Linked DNA regions of Methanothermobacter thermautotrophicus str. Delta H. Each later gene encodes a partner of the first gene's protein in a complex. Links are inferred from orthologs where the notes say so. Each region holds a gene or a part of one and is shown in the gene's direction. Other genes may lie near its edges.

Region 1 (8,307 bases):
CCAGAATAACGTCCTGGGCACCATAATAGAGAAGAAGGCAAACACCACCAATGCAACGATAGCAGTGGGCAACAACATGACGGTTCAGAAGATAAACCCACACAGGCTCACCATAATCGAGGGCGACCTCCTTGTTAAGAATGAGGTTGTTGACAGTGACGCCCAGCTGAGCCTCATAGTCATTGGAAGCGGAAACCAGTACACGACAATAATAATGAACAGGGAACTGGAGGACTCCGTCTTCACAAAGCTCTTCCTCCTGGGGGGATTCAACCAGACATCCTTCAAGTTCCTCCACCAGGAACCCGGTGTGCTGCTGTGGACAGCAGCATAACCCACATTTTTCATTTTACACGGCCATGATCTCTTCAAGAAATTAAGCCGCCTAAAAACTCTTAATGAAAAAATAAATTTCAGTACCTCATTATAAAAACAGGCAAATAAAAGAAGTTTCTGGCAGAACTTCAGTATCGCTTGGCCATCTTGGCCCTCAATATATCAGTGGCGCTTATCACGCCTATGATCTCATCGTCCTCCTCAACAAGGAGGCGCCAGACAACGTTCTTCACCATCTTCTCTGCTGCTTCCTTGATGGTTGCCCTGGGAGATATGGTAACAAGATCCCGCTCCATCACCTCCCATACCTTGACCTCTGCAAGATCATCCCCCTCTGCAATGGCCTCAAGCACATCCCATGTGGTTACAATTCCGACCCTGACACCTTCCTTCACAACCACCGAGCTTCCCTTGGCGTTCTCAACATAGTTCCTTAGAACATCCTCGAGGCTGGCGGTTATGTCGATGGTGTCAACATCCGTAACCATAACATCCTCAACCCTCATAAAATCACCTGCATATAATATGAAGGTTATGGGATATAAAATATAAGGGAAAATATTTAATAATGGATAATAGAGAACACTGAATGATTACACTGATTTTTCCCGGCTTCAACAATGTTCATGTGAGTGGTATGGATATCGAAGAGAAGATCAGAAAGATAGAAGAGGAGATTCAGAAGACACCATACAACAAGGCCACAGCCCACCATATAGGTAAACTGAAGGCAAAGATCTCCCGCCTCAAGGAGGAGGCCCTCCAGAGGAAGACCTCATCTGGAAAGGGGAGAGGATTCCATATCAAAAAGTCTGGAGACTCCACCGTGGTCCTCATCGGTTTTCCATCTGTTGGGAAATCAACACTCCTCAACGAGTTAACCAGTGCAGAGTCAAAGGTGGGTGACTATCAGTTCACAACCCTTGAGATCGTCCCGGGCGTCATGGAGTACCGGGGGGCCCAGATACAGATATTTGACATACCCGGGATAATAACCGGGGCCTCCCGTGGGAGGGGCCGTGGAAGGGAGATACTCTCAGTTGCCAGGAGCGCCGACCTCATAGTGATAGTCCTTGATGTCTTCAACACAGACCACATGGACATAATCCTCAGGGAGCTGAGGGATGTTGGTATAAGACCCAACGAGACGCCCCCTGATGTGATTGTTAAGAGGAGAAAACTGGGTGGTGTGAAGCTCTCAGCAACGGTCGAACTCACACACCTTGATGAGAAGATCATAAGGTCAGTCCTCAATGAGTACGGAATCCACAATGCCGACGTCCTCATAAGGGATGACATAACCGTTGACCAGTTCATAGACGTCATGGAGGCCAACCGCGCCTACATACCGGCCATCACCGTTATAAACAAGATAGACCTTGTGGATGAATCCTATCTTGAGGGTCTCAGGGAGAAATTCCCGGAAGCCCTCTTCATCTCCGCAGACAGGGACATCAACATCGATGAGCTCAGGGAGGAAATATTTAACAGACTGGGCCTCATAAGGATATACCTGAAGCCCCAGGGTAAAAAGGCTGATTACGACGAACCCCTCATCATCAGGGAAGGGTCAACCGTTGGCGATGTGTGCCAGAAGCTCCACAGGGACTTTGTGCGTAAATTCAGACATGCAAGGGTCTGGGGGAGCTCTGTTAAATTCGACGGCCAGAAGGTGGGCCTTGAACATGTCCTCAATGATGAGGACGTCCTGAGGATCATAATAAAGAAGTGACCGCTTCTTATGGAAATACATGCAGGTGTGAAGATGAAGCTTGATGATATAAAAATTTCAAGAGCAATTGTTGAAGGATACATGGAGGATCTCCTGGACTACATGGAGATGGATGTTGCTATCGGCGGAGGGGGCCCCTCCGGTCTAACAGCAGGCTACTACCTTGCAAGGGCCGGTCTGAAGGTGGCGCTCTTTGAGCGCAAGCTCTCCATTGGTGGTGGAATGTGGGGCGGCGGTATGATGTTCAACAAGATCGTCGTCCAGGACGAGGGCCGTGAGATCCTCGATGAATTCGGAATAAGGTCAGAACCCTATGATGAGGGATACCATGTGGCTGATTCGGTGGAGGCGACCTCCACCCTGTGTTCCAGGGCCTGCCAGGCCGGACTGAAGATATTCAACCTCATGAGCATAGAGGACGTTATGATCCGCGACGAGGGGATAACAGGTCTTGTGCTCAACTGGAGCTCAGTTGAAATGGCGGGCCTCCACGTTGATCCCCTCACAGTCAGGGCCAGAGCAGTCATCGATGCAACGGGTCATGACTGTGAGATAGTGAAGGTGGTGGAGAGGAAGATCGGACCGGAACTCAACACCCCCGATGGCAGGATACAGGGCGAGAGGTCCATGTGGGCCGACGTGGGGGAGGCTGCCCTCATTGAAAACACGAGGGAGGTCTACCCCAACCTCTATGTGGCTGGAATGGCGAGCAACGCCGTATACGGCGCCCCCAGGATGGGGCCCATATTTGGTGGTATGCTGGTCTCAGGTCGACGTGTTGCAGAGATGATAATCGAGAAGCTGAAATGAATGTCTGCGTCTTACCACCACCATTGAACAGCCACCGCACACAGAGGCAATGAAAAAGGAGAAATGGGCCACGGTTCCAGTCAGCAAGGCGAGACTGTGAAATCATGATCTGCATAACCGGAACACCCGGCGTCGGGAAGACAACCCTGGCGGGTATATTGAGGGAGAGGGGACTGGAGGTCATATCCCTCGGGGAACTCATAAGGCAGAAGGGATTCGTCCTTGGACGCGACCCCATCAGGGGATACCTTGAAGCCGACATTGAGGCCGCATGCAGTCACCTCCAGGAAATGGAGGGTCTGGATGTGGTGGAGGGTCACCTCTCCCACCTCTGCAGATCCTGCAGCATGGTGATCGTCCTCAGACTCCACCCGGAGGTACTCAGGGGCAGGCTTGAGGGGAGGGGCTACCCTGAAGGTAAGGTGCTTGAAAACCTCGAGGCCGAAGCGCTGGATGTGTGCACCGTTGAGGCCTTCGAAATACATGGGGAGCGTGTTCATGAGGTCGATACAACAGGAAGATCCCCCCATGAGGTTGCCGATATCATCACCGATATCATGAATGGTTCAAGGGTATGTCCCCCGGGGGGAGTGGATTTCTCAGGATGGCTTCTTGGATGATGGAAAAGGTTTTTAAATATGGAAACACAAAGCACTTATAATATTCTTCTTGTGCAGTCAGTACACCATCTCAATGTGCAAGATGTGGATGTTCTATTCCGTTATGAGAGGTTAAACCTTGAGGAGAGGAAAGAGACCACGATGGATGTTAAAAATTGCTGAAGAGAGAATAGACATCCTTTTCAGAATGGCTGACCGTGAATTTTCAGCTAATCCCCATAGATCGCACAGGTACACCGAACTTGCAAGAAACATCGCAATGAAATACAGGGTTAGAATCCCCAGGGAATGGAGGAGGAGGTTCTGCAGGAAATGTTACAGTTTCCTTAAACCCGGGGCAAACTGCACCGTCAGGATAGCTGATGGGAAGGTTAATTTTAGGTGCCACGAGTGCGGTCACATCATGAGATTCCCTTATATCAGGGAAAAAAAGGATAGAAGGAGAAATAAGATTGAGTCTCACACCACCAAAGAAGGAACTGATGAACAGATCACTGTCGGCGCTCACAATAAATGTGGGGAAAGCCAGAGTGACAGATAGCCTCATTGAAGAGGTTAAGAGGCAGCTCAAGGCAAATGAACTGATAAAGATAAGATTTGCCAGGACGGTGGCCTCTGAAAAAGAAAGTTATATTACAGAGATAGTTGAAAAAACAAATTCTAAGCTCATAGATTTAAGAGGAAATGTGGCAATAATTTTCAAAAAAAGATCTTAGGAGGATAAATATGACTACAGTTTATGACGTGCCAGCAGATCTGCTCATAAACAGGGTTGCTGAGGAACTGAAAAATGACAGTAAGGTTAAATCCCCTGAATGGGTTAACTTTGTTAAAACAGGTGTCCACAAGGAAAGAAGACCTGAGAATCCTGACTGGTGGTATGTAAGGGCCGCAGCCCTCCTCAGAAGAGTTTACATTGATGGTCCTGTGGGTGTTAACAGCCTCAGGACACATTACGGCGGTAAGAAGGACAGGGGCTCACGCCCTGAAAAGTTCAGAAGGGGTAGCGGTGCCATAATCAGAAGGGCCCTGCAGCAGCTGGAGGAATCAGGTCTAATAAAGAGGGAAGAAAATGGAAGGGTTATAACACCCGAAGGCAGATCATTCCTTGACAAGGCCGCTGCAGAGGTAAAGAAAGAAGTTGAAGGACTTGAAAGGTACTGAAACTATCCCAGAGGGGCCTCAGGAGGTTTCATAGTTGACAGACCTCGAAGAGATACGTCGCAAGAAGATGCTGGAGCTCCAGCAGAAGGCTCAGCAGCAGGCGATGGAAGCTGAAGCACAGGAACAGATGCGTCAGCAGCTGGAAATGCAGAAAAAACAGATAATGATGCAGATACTCACCCCTGAAGCCCGTAGCCGTCTGGCCAACCTCCGTCTGACAAGACCGGACTTCGTTGAGCAGATAGAACTGCAGCTCATACAGCTGGCCCAGATGGGGCGTGTAAGGTCAAAGATCACCGATGAACAGCTGAAGGAGCTGCTTAAAAGGGTTGCGGGTAAAAAGAGGGAGATAAAGATCAGCCGCAAATAGTCTGGTAAAATGAATGCATGCGTACTCTACAGTGGCGGTAAGGACAGTTCACTGGCGGCTGTGATGCTCCAGCGGCTGGGGATACAGCCAGAGCTGGTGACTGTGAACTTCGGGATCCATGATTCATGGAAGCCAGCATCTGATGCAGCTGCATCCCTTGGATTTCCACACCGTGTTCTTAAACTCGGCGATGAAATCCTGAGGGACGCTGCTGAGACGATAATCAATGACGGGTTTCCGAATAATGGTATAAAGCACATACACAGGATGGCAGTTGAAGCCGCAGCCACCGAGTACGACATGGTTGCCGATGGAACGCGACGTGACGACAGGACCCCTAAACTAACAAGGGACGAGATACAGAGCCTCGAAGACCGCCTGAACATTGAATATGTGAACCTGGATGGTCTCGGTCACAGGACCGTTAACAGACTTGCATCGATGCTCTTCAGCCTGAGGAGGGAGAGAAGCAGTATCGATAACAGCTCCGACTACGAGGTTGAGGTCCGCCTCCTCCTTGAGGAGATGGGCCACAGTTCAGAATCATTCTTCCCTGTTCACTTCCAGACCAGGGTCACTGGCTGGAACACCAAAATGAAGGAGGATGCTAAATGAGTAGAAATAAACATGTTGCCAGGAAACTCAGAATGGCAAAGGCTAACAGACAGAACAGAAGGGTGCCCGCATGGGTTATGGTTAAGACAAACTACAGGGTTCGAAGCCATCCAAAGATGAGGCACTGGAGAAGGACCAAACTCAAGGTATAGGAGGACTGGATATGGAAAGGATTTATGTCATACCTCTCAGAAAGGCCAAGAACGTGCCAAGGACCATAAGAGCGCCGAAGGCTGTTAAGATTGTCAGGGAATTTCTCATGAAACATATGAAGGCAGACACCGTTAAACTCGACGAGTCAATCAACGAAAAACTCTGGGAGAGAGGTATCCAGAAGATACCCCCAAGAATAAAGGTCAAGGCCGTTAAGGATGAAGACGGTGTTGTTGAAGCCACACTCGAAGAATGAAATGATGGTGAATTATGATTAGAAGGATCAACCTCAGTGGAAACCCGAACCTGGGAGTTTACATCTCTGTAACCGACAGTGTGGCCCTGATACCACAGAACACCCCTGAAAAGTTTGAGGGTGTTCTCAGGGAAGCCCTTGAAGTTGAGGTCCTGAAGGTGTCCATCAGTGGCAGCAGCCTAAACGGTGCCCTTGCCGTGGGCAACTCAAATGGATTCGTGGTCTCAAATCAGGCCATGGACCGTGAAATCGATGCCCTTGCAGCTGCCGGTGTGGAGGCTGTCAGGATCCCTGAAAGGTTTACTGCAGTCGGTAACCTTGTGCTGGCCAATGACAACGGTGCCGTTGCAAGTCCACTGCTGTCAGATGATGCGCTGCAGGTTATAGGGGATGTGCTTGAGGTTGACGTTAAAGTATCCACACTTGCAGGCCTCAACATCGTAGGCTCCATGGGTGCAGCTACCAACCGTGGTGCCCTGCTGAATCCCCAGGCATCATCTGAGGAAATAGGTATCATAGAGGATACCCTGGGAGTGGAGGCCGACGTTGGCACAGTCAACCATGGAGTCACACTTATAGGTGCCTGTTCGGTGGCCAACTCAAACGGTGTCCTTGTGGGTGAGGAAACCACAGGGCCAGAACTTGCAAGGATAGAAGAAGCTTTAGGTTTTCTTGAGGGATGAAAATGAAGACAAAGATATTTAGGGTTAAAGGAAAGTTCCTGATGGGTGATAAGCTTCAGCCATTCACAAAGGAGCTCAATGCAATAAGGGAAGAGGAAATCTATGAGAGGCTCTACTCTGAATTCGGGAGCAAACACAGGGTTCCAAGGAGCAAAGTTAAAATAGAGGAGATAGAGGAGATATCACCTGAGGAGGTTCAGGACCCGGTGGTCAAGGCGCTGGTCCAGAGGTGATCACATGGAAGACCAGCAGAGGCTCGAGGAGATAGTGAACCAGCTGAACATCTACCAGAGCCAGGTCGAACTCATACAGCAGCAGATGGAGGCCGTGAGGGCCACCATCAGTGAACTTGAAATCCTTGAGAAGACCCTCAGTGATATACAGGGAAAGGATGGCTCCGAGACCCTGGTACCTGTGGGTGCCGGCTCCTTCATAAAGGCAGAGCTCAAGGATACCAGTGAAGTTATAATGAGTGTCGGTGCAGGTGTAGCCATAAAGAAGAACTTCGAGGATGCAATGGAGAGCATTAAGTCCCAGAAGAATGAACTGGAGTCAACACTTCAGAAGATGGGTGAGAACCTGCGTAAGATAACAGACATCATGATGAAATTATCTCCTCAGGCAGAGGAACTCCTCAAAAAGGTAAGGGGAAGTGGAGAGTAAGTGTTTGAGTCTCTGAAGAAAAAATTCAGTGAAACCGTTGGCAAAATCACCGAGAAGGTCTCATCAGGCCAGGAACCCCGGTCCGAAGAGGATAAGTCTGAGGATAGGGGTCCCGAGCCCATTCCAGAAGGTAAACCTGAAGAAGAGGTTAGAACTGAAGAACCAGATGATACGAGTTCAGAGGAACCCGCTCCCGATGCAGGGGAGGGGGGTTCAGGTTTCCTCTCATTTTTCAGGGAAAAAAGGATAACAGAAAAGGACGTGGATGATGTACTCTGGGACCTGGAAATGGCCCTCCTGGAAAGTGACGTGGCCCTTGAAGTGGCTGAAAAAATCACCACAGAGTTGAAGGAAGAACTGGTTGGAAGGAAGGTTAAGAGGAGCACCGAAATATCAGAATACACAATGGAAGCCCTTAAAAAGGCTGTTAAGGATGTTCTCAGCGTTGACGGTGTGGACCTCCCGCAGCTCGTGGAGAAGAAGAAACCCCTTGTTATAATGTTTGTTGGTATAAACGGGACCGGCAAGACAACCACCATAGCAAAGGTGGCCAGATACTTCATGAAAAAGGGCCTTGAGCCCGTGATAGCAGCTGCAGACACCTTCCGTGCCGGTGCAATAGAGCAGATAGGTCAGCACGCAGATAAACTCGGAGTCAAGCTAATAAGCCACCGCAAGGGAGCCGACCCCGCCGCCGTTGCCTTTGACGCGGTATCCCATGCAAAGGCCCAGGGAAAGGATGTCGTCCTCATAGACACCGCAGGGAGGATGCAGACCAACGTGAACCTCATGGACGAGATGGCCAAGATAAAGAGGGTCGTCAGGCCAGACCTCATAGTGTTTGTCGGTGATGCGCTGACAGGAAACGATGCCATTGAACAGGCAGCCCGATTTGATGAAGCCGT
Region 2 (2,888 bases), 1.3 Mb from region 1 along the record:
GATGATAACCTTGCCCTCATTTGCAACCTCATAGGGGTCTATTCCAAGCATCTCGGAGACGGCCTTCACCTCCTCCCGTACGGGTATGCTGTCCTCATCCAGGACCATACCCACACCTGATTTATCAGCCATCTCATTGAGGGCATTGGCTATACCGCCCCTGGTGGGGTCCTTCATTGCTGTAACACCCCCCACGTTCAGGGCTGCCTCCACTATACCCCAGACAGGGGCCACATCTGATTCGAGGTCTGTGTCGAATCCGAATCCCTCACGGAATGCCATGAGGGCCATCCCATGGTCCCCGACACTCCCGGTCAGTATGATCTTATCACCGGGCCTCAGTCCGGAGTCCCTGACTGTTTCACCACGCCCAACGACACCTATACCTGTGGTTGTTATGACCATCCTGTCAAGTTTTCCCTGTTCCATGACCTTGGTGTCGCCTGTGACAATGGACACGCCGGTCTCCCTTGAAACTGCGTCCATGGACTTTATGATCCTCTCAAGGTCCTCCCCAGGGAATCCCTCACTTATTATCATTGCATTTGCAATTGCAAGGGGCCTTGCCCCCATGACAGATATATCATTGACGGTACCTGCAACGGCTATCCTGCCTATGTCCCCTCCCGGGAAGAAGAGGGGGTCAATGGTGTGACCATCCGTACTGATAACGATCTCATAGTCCCCAAGGGGTATGCTTGCACCGTCGTCGAGGTCCTCGAGGCCAACTCCGCCGTTAACCCTCGTGTTATGGATGTTTGATAGTATTATATCTGATATAAGGTCCTGCATCACTTCTCCGCCTGCACCATGGGACATGCCGATTTTCATAGATTCACCTTGCATAATCTCTTGCCTATAGGGTATCTTGCTGATTGTATAAAACCTTTCACGGACCTCTGTCTGGATTTTATCTGTGTCTGAGAAGCCAGGATATGTATGGATGAACACCCTGATCTGGGGGAATGCATTTATCTGTGACCGGGAAAATTAATTACTGTGGCTGCAATCCACTTAAAAAGTGGGAGTGGTACTGCCTTCCGGGCGCGGCCAGGTTTATCTTCCAGCATGATCCTGTGAAGCACAATCTTTTTAAATGGTGCGGCCCATACTATAGATAAATTTATCTGTACTGAGTCACTAAGTTTCTTAAACTCAGTTTTACTGATTCTTGTATGAATGATTGAGGTGAAATAATGGCAATCTGGCAAGGTAAATCAATGAAAAAACCCAGTGGCGGAAGAGCCAAGATGAATCGTGGTAAAAGGAAGTACGAACTTGGAAGGGAGCCTGCTGAGACAAAGATCGGTGACAGGCGTGTAAGGCTGATAAGGACACGCGGAGGTAACACCAAGGTCAGGCTCGCTTCAGATACAAGGATAAACGTTGTTGACCCTGAAACCGGTAAGGTTGAAATTGCAGAGATAAGGAACGTTGTTGAGAACACAGCGAACCCCCACTTCGTAAGGAGGAACATCATAACCAGGGGTGCTGTCGTTGAGACAAACCTCGGGAACGTCAGGGTCACATCAAGGCCAGGTCAGGACGGTGTCATAAACGGAGTCCTGATCAGGGAATAAAAGGATTGAACCCCAGCGGTGTCCCAGTTGTCTAAGGTGGAGGATGAGATACTCTCCCAGGTGAAAAGGTTCCTGAAACACATAAACAGTAACCTCCCTGAGGGTATGGAACTGGAATTTGAGGGCTTCTACCGCAGGGGCTTTTTCGTAACAAAGAAGCGATACGCCCTCATAGAGGATGACACAATAGTTGCAAAGGGTCTTGAACTTGTAAGGCGTGACTGGGCACCAATAGCTAAAAAAACCCAGCGAAAGGTTCTTATGGCCATCCTCCGCGATGGATCTCCTGAGAAGGCAAGGGAGATAATAAGGGAAGTCGTGGGGCGCATAAGACGGGGTGACGTGGAACTCGATGACCTGGTGATACACACCCAGATCACAAGGGACCTCTCTGAGTACAAACAGATAGGTCCCCATGTCATCGCTGCAAAGAGATCCCTGGAGAAGGGAAGGCGTGTTGAGAGGGGCTCCATAGTTAGATACATCATCGTGAAGGGAAGGGGCCCCATAAGTCAGAGGGCCTTCCCGGTTGAGGACGCAGAAGGCATGGGATACGACCCCGACTATTACATTGAAAACCAGGTGATGGCTGCGGTATCACGCATAATGTCATCCCTGGGTTACTCCACAGAGGATATGAATTCGTTATCCTCGGGTGAAAGGCAGAGCAGCCTCGACGCGTTCTTTTAATTGGCTGAAGGCTTTCTTTTAACACTTTTCGTTATTTCTAATCAGCTGGAAGCTATCCTTTGTTTTAAGACACCATCTCCATGATTTCCGCATCCCACAGTTAAACCAACAATGTTATAATTGATTAGTTATAGAGTTTCATTACAGAGAAATAGGTGGGACGATGCTGAAGGCGGTTTTCTTTGATATTGATGATACTCTCTATGACACCTCAGGATTTGCTAAACTTGCAAGAAAGGCTGCTCTGAACGTCATGATAGACGCAGGTCTCCCATTAACACAGGAGGAGGCCTACAAGCTTCTCAGGGAGATAATATCCGAGAAAGGATCAAACTATGACAGGCATTTCAATGTCCTGACAAAGACGGTTTTCGGTGAGGAGAAACCACTGCTCATTGCCCTTGGAATGATAACATACCACAACGTCAAGTTCGCCCTCCTGAGACCATTCCCCAACACCACATCCACACTCATTGACCTCAAGAGTAAGGGGTACAGGCTTGGGGTCATCTCAAACGGCATAACGATAAAGCAGTGGGAGAAGCTCATAAGACTCGGCATCCACCACTTCTTCGATGAGGTCGTCACCTCAGACGAGGTCGGCTTCGAAAAACCCAA
Region 3 (2,942 bases), 1.5 Mb from region 1 along the record:
TCCAGCGAAAAAACTTTTTAAGGGGATACCTGAAATTTTTCGGGTTTATCAGCAAATGCTGAATACAAGGAGGTTTCTTGAATGAATCTTACTACTCAGAAGAGATTAGCTGCAGACATACTCAAGGTAGGGGTTAACAGGATATGGATAGACCCTGAAAGGATCGATGAGGTTTCAAGGGCAATAACAAGGGACGGTGTGAAGCAGCTAATAAAGGATGGCGCAATAAAGGCCAAACCCAAGAAGGGTATAAGCAGCTACAGGTCAAAGAAGATAGCCCAGCAGAAGAAGAAGGGACGAAGAAGGGGACCTGGAAGTATAAAGGGTGCAAAGGGTGCCAGAAGGCCCAAAAAGGATGAGTGGATGACCACCATAAGGGCACTGAGAAAGGACCTCAAGGAGATGAGGGACAACCGCGAAATAAACAAGAGCACCTACCGTAAACTGTACAAGATGGCCAAGGGCGGAGCCTTTAAGAGCAAATCTTACATGAAGACCTATGCCCGGGACCACGACATGCTCAGGTAGGAGGGATTTGATTGGCACATGGACCAAGATACAAGCTGGCATTTAGAAGAAGAAGGGAAGGTAAAACTGATTACCGGGCCCGCTACAAAATGGTAGAAACAGGTAAATCAAGGCTCGTCGTCAGGATAACGACATATCACGTTATTGCACAGATAATCAACGTGGGCATGAACGGAGACGAAACACTTGTCTCAGCCCACTCAAAACAGCTCCAGAAAATGGGATGGCTTGGAGGTACAAGCAACACAGCAGCAGCCTACCTCACAGGTTACCTGTGCGGTAAAAGGGCTCTGAAGGAGGGTATAGAGGAGGCTGTCCTTGACATAGGACTGAGACCAGCCATCAGGGGCTCAAAGGTATTCGCTGCACTCAAGGGGGCTGTTGACGCAGGACTCAATGTACCCCACGGTGAATCAGTGCTGCCCGATGAATCAAGAATCAGGGGAGAACACATAATGGAGTACGCAGAATCCCTTGATGAGGAAGAACTCCGGAAGAGGTTTTCAAAGTACCTTGAAAGGGGTCTTTCCCCTGTGGATCTGCCGGAACACTTTGATGAAATCAAAAAGAGAATAGATGAAGAGGTATGATTATGAACTTCAACATGGAGGAATGGGAGCCAAGGACCCAGCTGGGACGCCTTGTAAAGGAGGGTGTCATAACAAGCATCGATGAGATCTTTGAAGAGGGACACCCCATAATGGAACTTGAGATAATCGATGCACTGCTTCCTGACCTTGAGGAGGAAGTTATCGACGTCAACCTTGTCCAGAGGATGCACAAGTCAGGGAGAAAGGTTAACTTCAGGGTCATTGTTGCAGTTGGTAACAAGGACGGTTACGTCGGACTCGGGCAGGGTAAGGCAAGGGAGGTCGGTCCCGCCATCAGGAAGGCAGTTGACGATGCAAAGTTCAACATAATAAAGGTCAGAAGAGGATGCGGTGACTGGGGATGTGTCTGTGGAAGGGAACACACCGTACCCTTCAAGGTCTCCGGTAAGAGCGGCAGTGTCCGCGTGACCCTCATACCCGCACCTGGTGGTGTTGGACTCGCAATAGGTGACGTGGGCAAGACCATAATGAGACTTGCAGGTATAGACGATGTATGGTCACATACACGTGGACAGACACAGACCACAGTTAACTTCGCCAGGGCAACCTTCGACGCCCTCAAACAGCTGAGCAAAGTAAAGGCAAGCGAGAAGGACCTTAAGAACCTCGGTGTTTGCAGTACCTGAAGGTGATTCTAGATGTTCGCAGTAGTAAGGGTAAGGGGATCAGCAGGTGTTCGAAGGGACATAGCTGACACCATGGAAATGTTAAGGCTCAACAGGATAAACCACGCCGTCCTGGTTGAGGACACACCCAGCTACCTTGGCATGCTCCAGAAGGCCAAGGACTACATAACCTGGGGTGAAGTCGACCAGGAAACCCTGACAGCCATGATAAGGAAGAGGGGAAGACTCATCGGGGGAGACAGGATAACCGATGAGTACATAAATGAGAAAACCGCTTACGGTTCCGTCGATGAGTTTGCTGCAGCCGTCTTCAGCGGCGAGGTTAAACTTGAGGAAGCAGGAATAAAACCTGTATTCAGACTGCACCCCCCAAGAAAGGGATACGAAGGCATAAAAAAGGCCTTCAATGAGGGCGGAAGCCTTGGATATCGCGGCGAAAAGATAAATGACCTTTTGAAAAGGATGATCTAGGAGGAATCACTCATGATCAGAAAAAGACGAAAGATCACAAGGATGAGGGGCTCACGCACCGTCGGTGGAGGATGCTCCAAGAAGAGGAGGGGAGCAGGTCACCGCGGTGGTAGAGGACAGGCCGGTGGGCACAAACACCACTGGACATGGATAGTCAAGTACGACCCAAAACACTTCGGGAAATACGGCTTCAAGAGGCCCCAGAAACTCATAAAGAGGCTGGAAACAGTTAACCTGGCCTACCTGGATGAAATGATACCAGAACTCCTTGAGAGGGGAGTTGCATCCGAGGAGGACGGAATGGTGGTGCTGGATGTCCGCGACCTTGGATTTGAAAAGGTCCTCGGAAGCGGAAGGATCACAAGGCCCGTCCATCTCAAGGCATACGAGTTCTCCAGGAGCGCCACCGAGAAGATCGAAGAGGCCGGAGGAAAGGCTGAAGTCATAGAGTGAAACCAGCTGACAAGGAGTGGAGCAGTTGAAGGAAAAATTTGAACCCCTATTCTCAGTCCTGCCCCAGGTAAAGTCACCTGGTTACAGGGTTCCCTTCAGGGAGAAACTCAAATGGACGGGCATAATCCTTGTCCTTTATTTCTTCCTGGCCCAGATACCCCTTTATGGTTTGAGTGCAAATGCAGTGGACCAGTTTGCCCAGTTCAGGGCTGTGCTCGCAGGAAACTTTGGTTCAATACTCACCCTGGGTATA

What was found. Proteins that work in one complex are often made in the same cells at the same time.
Region 2: MTH_RS07740 (region 1) and MTH_RS00935 share a complex: the UniProt entries of both Methanocaldococcus jannaschii proteins name them as parts of the 30S ribosomal subunit. The link is inferred for Methanothermobacter thermautotrophicus str. Delta H from one-to-one orthologs.
Region 3: MTH_RS07740 (region 1) and rpsE share a complex: the UniProt entries of both Methanocaldococcus jannaschii proteins name them as parts of the 30S ribosomal subunit. The link is inferred for Methanothermobacter thermautotrophicus str. Delta H from one-to-one orthologs.

What each region holds. Positions count from the first base shown.
Region 1 is NC_000916.1:1,477,909-1,486,215, reverse strand. The notes cover bases 3,087-5,943. They hold MTH_RS07740 (30S ribosomal protein S19e), read left to right. Parts: upstream 3,087-4,224; coding sequence 4,225-4,662; downstream 4,663-5,943. Other genes in these bases: MTH_RS07720 (50S ribosomal protein L31e), read left to right, coding at 5,811-5,943; MTH_RS07725 (50S ribosomal protein L39e), read left to right, coding at 5,644-5,799; MTH_RS07730 (DUF7411 family protein), read left to right, coding at 5,042-5,647; MTH_RS07735 (DNA-binding protein), read left to right, coding at 4,697-5,032; MTH_RS07745 (YhbY family RNA-binding protein), read left to right, coding at 3,981-4,214. Also shown: MTH_RS07775 (dolichyl-diphosphooligosaccharide--protein glycosyltransferase subunit STT3), read left to right, coding at 1-334; MTH_RS07770 (CBS domain-containing protein), read right to left, coding at 465-842; MTH_RS07765 (OBG GTPase family GTP-binding protein), read left to right, coding at 974-2,068; MTH_RS07760 (sulfide-dependent adenosine diphosphate thiazole synthase), read left to right, coding at 2,102-2,878; more of MTH_RS07755, read left to right, coding at 2,983-3,086; more of MTH_RS07720, read left to right, coding at 5,944-6,056; MTH_RS07715 (translation initiation factor IF-6), read left to right, coding at 6,071-6,739; rpl18a (50S ribosomal protein L18Ae), read left to right, coding at 6,742-6,972; pfdA (prefoldin subunit alpha), read left to right, coding at 6,977-7,402; signal recognition particle-docking protein FtsY, read left to right, coding at 7,403-8,307. UniProt on the Methanocaldococcus jannaschii protein: May be involved in maturation of the 30S ribosomal subunit.
Region 2 is NC_000916.1:147,912-150,799, forward strand. It holds MTH_RS00935 (30S ribosomal protein S8e), read left to right. Parts: upstream 1-1,196; coding sequence 1,197-1,580; downstream 1,581-2,888. Other genes in the region: hypE (hydrogenase expression/formation protein HypE), read right to left, coding at 1-831; polB2 (DNA polymerase PolB subunit 2), read left to right, coding at 1,599-2,270; MTH_RS00945 (TIGR02253 family HAD-type hydrolase), read left to right, coding at 2,434-2,888.
Region 3 is NC_000916.1:10,154-13,095, forward strand. It holds rpsE (30S ribosomal protein S5), read left to right. Parts: upstream 1-1,120; coding sequence 1,121-1,765; downstream 1,766-2,942. Other genes in the region: MTH_RS00105 (50S ribosomal protein L19e), read left to right, coding at 82-528; MTH_RS00110 (50S ribosomal protein L18), read left to right, coding at 540-1,118; rpmD (50S ribosomal protein L30), read left to right, coding at 1,778-2,236; MTH_RS00125 (uL15m family ribosomal protein), read left to right, coding at 2,249-2,689; secY (preprotein translocase subunit SecY), read left to right, coding at 2,706-2,942. UniProt on the Methanocaldococcus jannaschii protein: With S4 and S12 plays an important role in translational accuracy.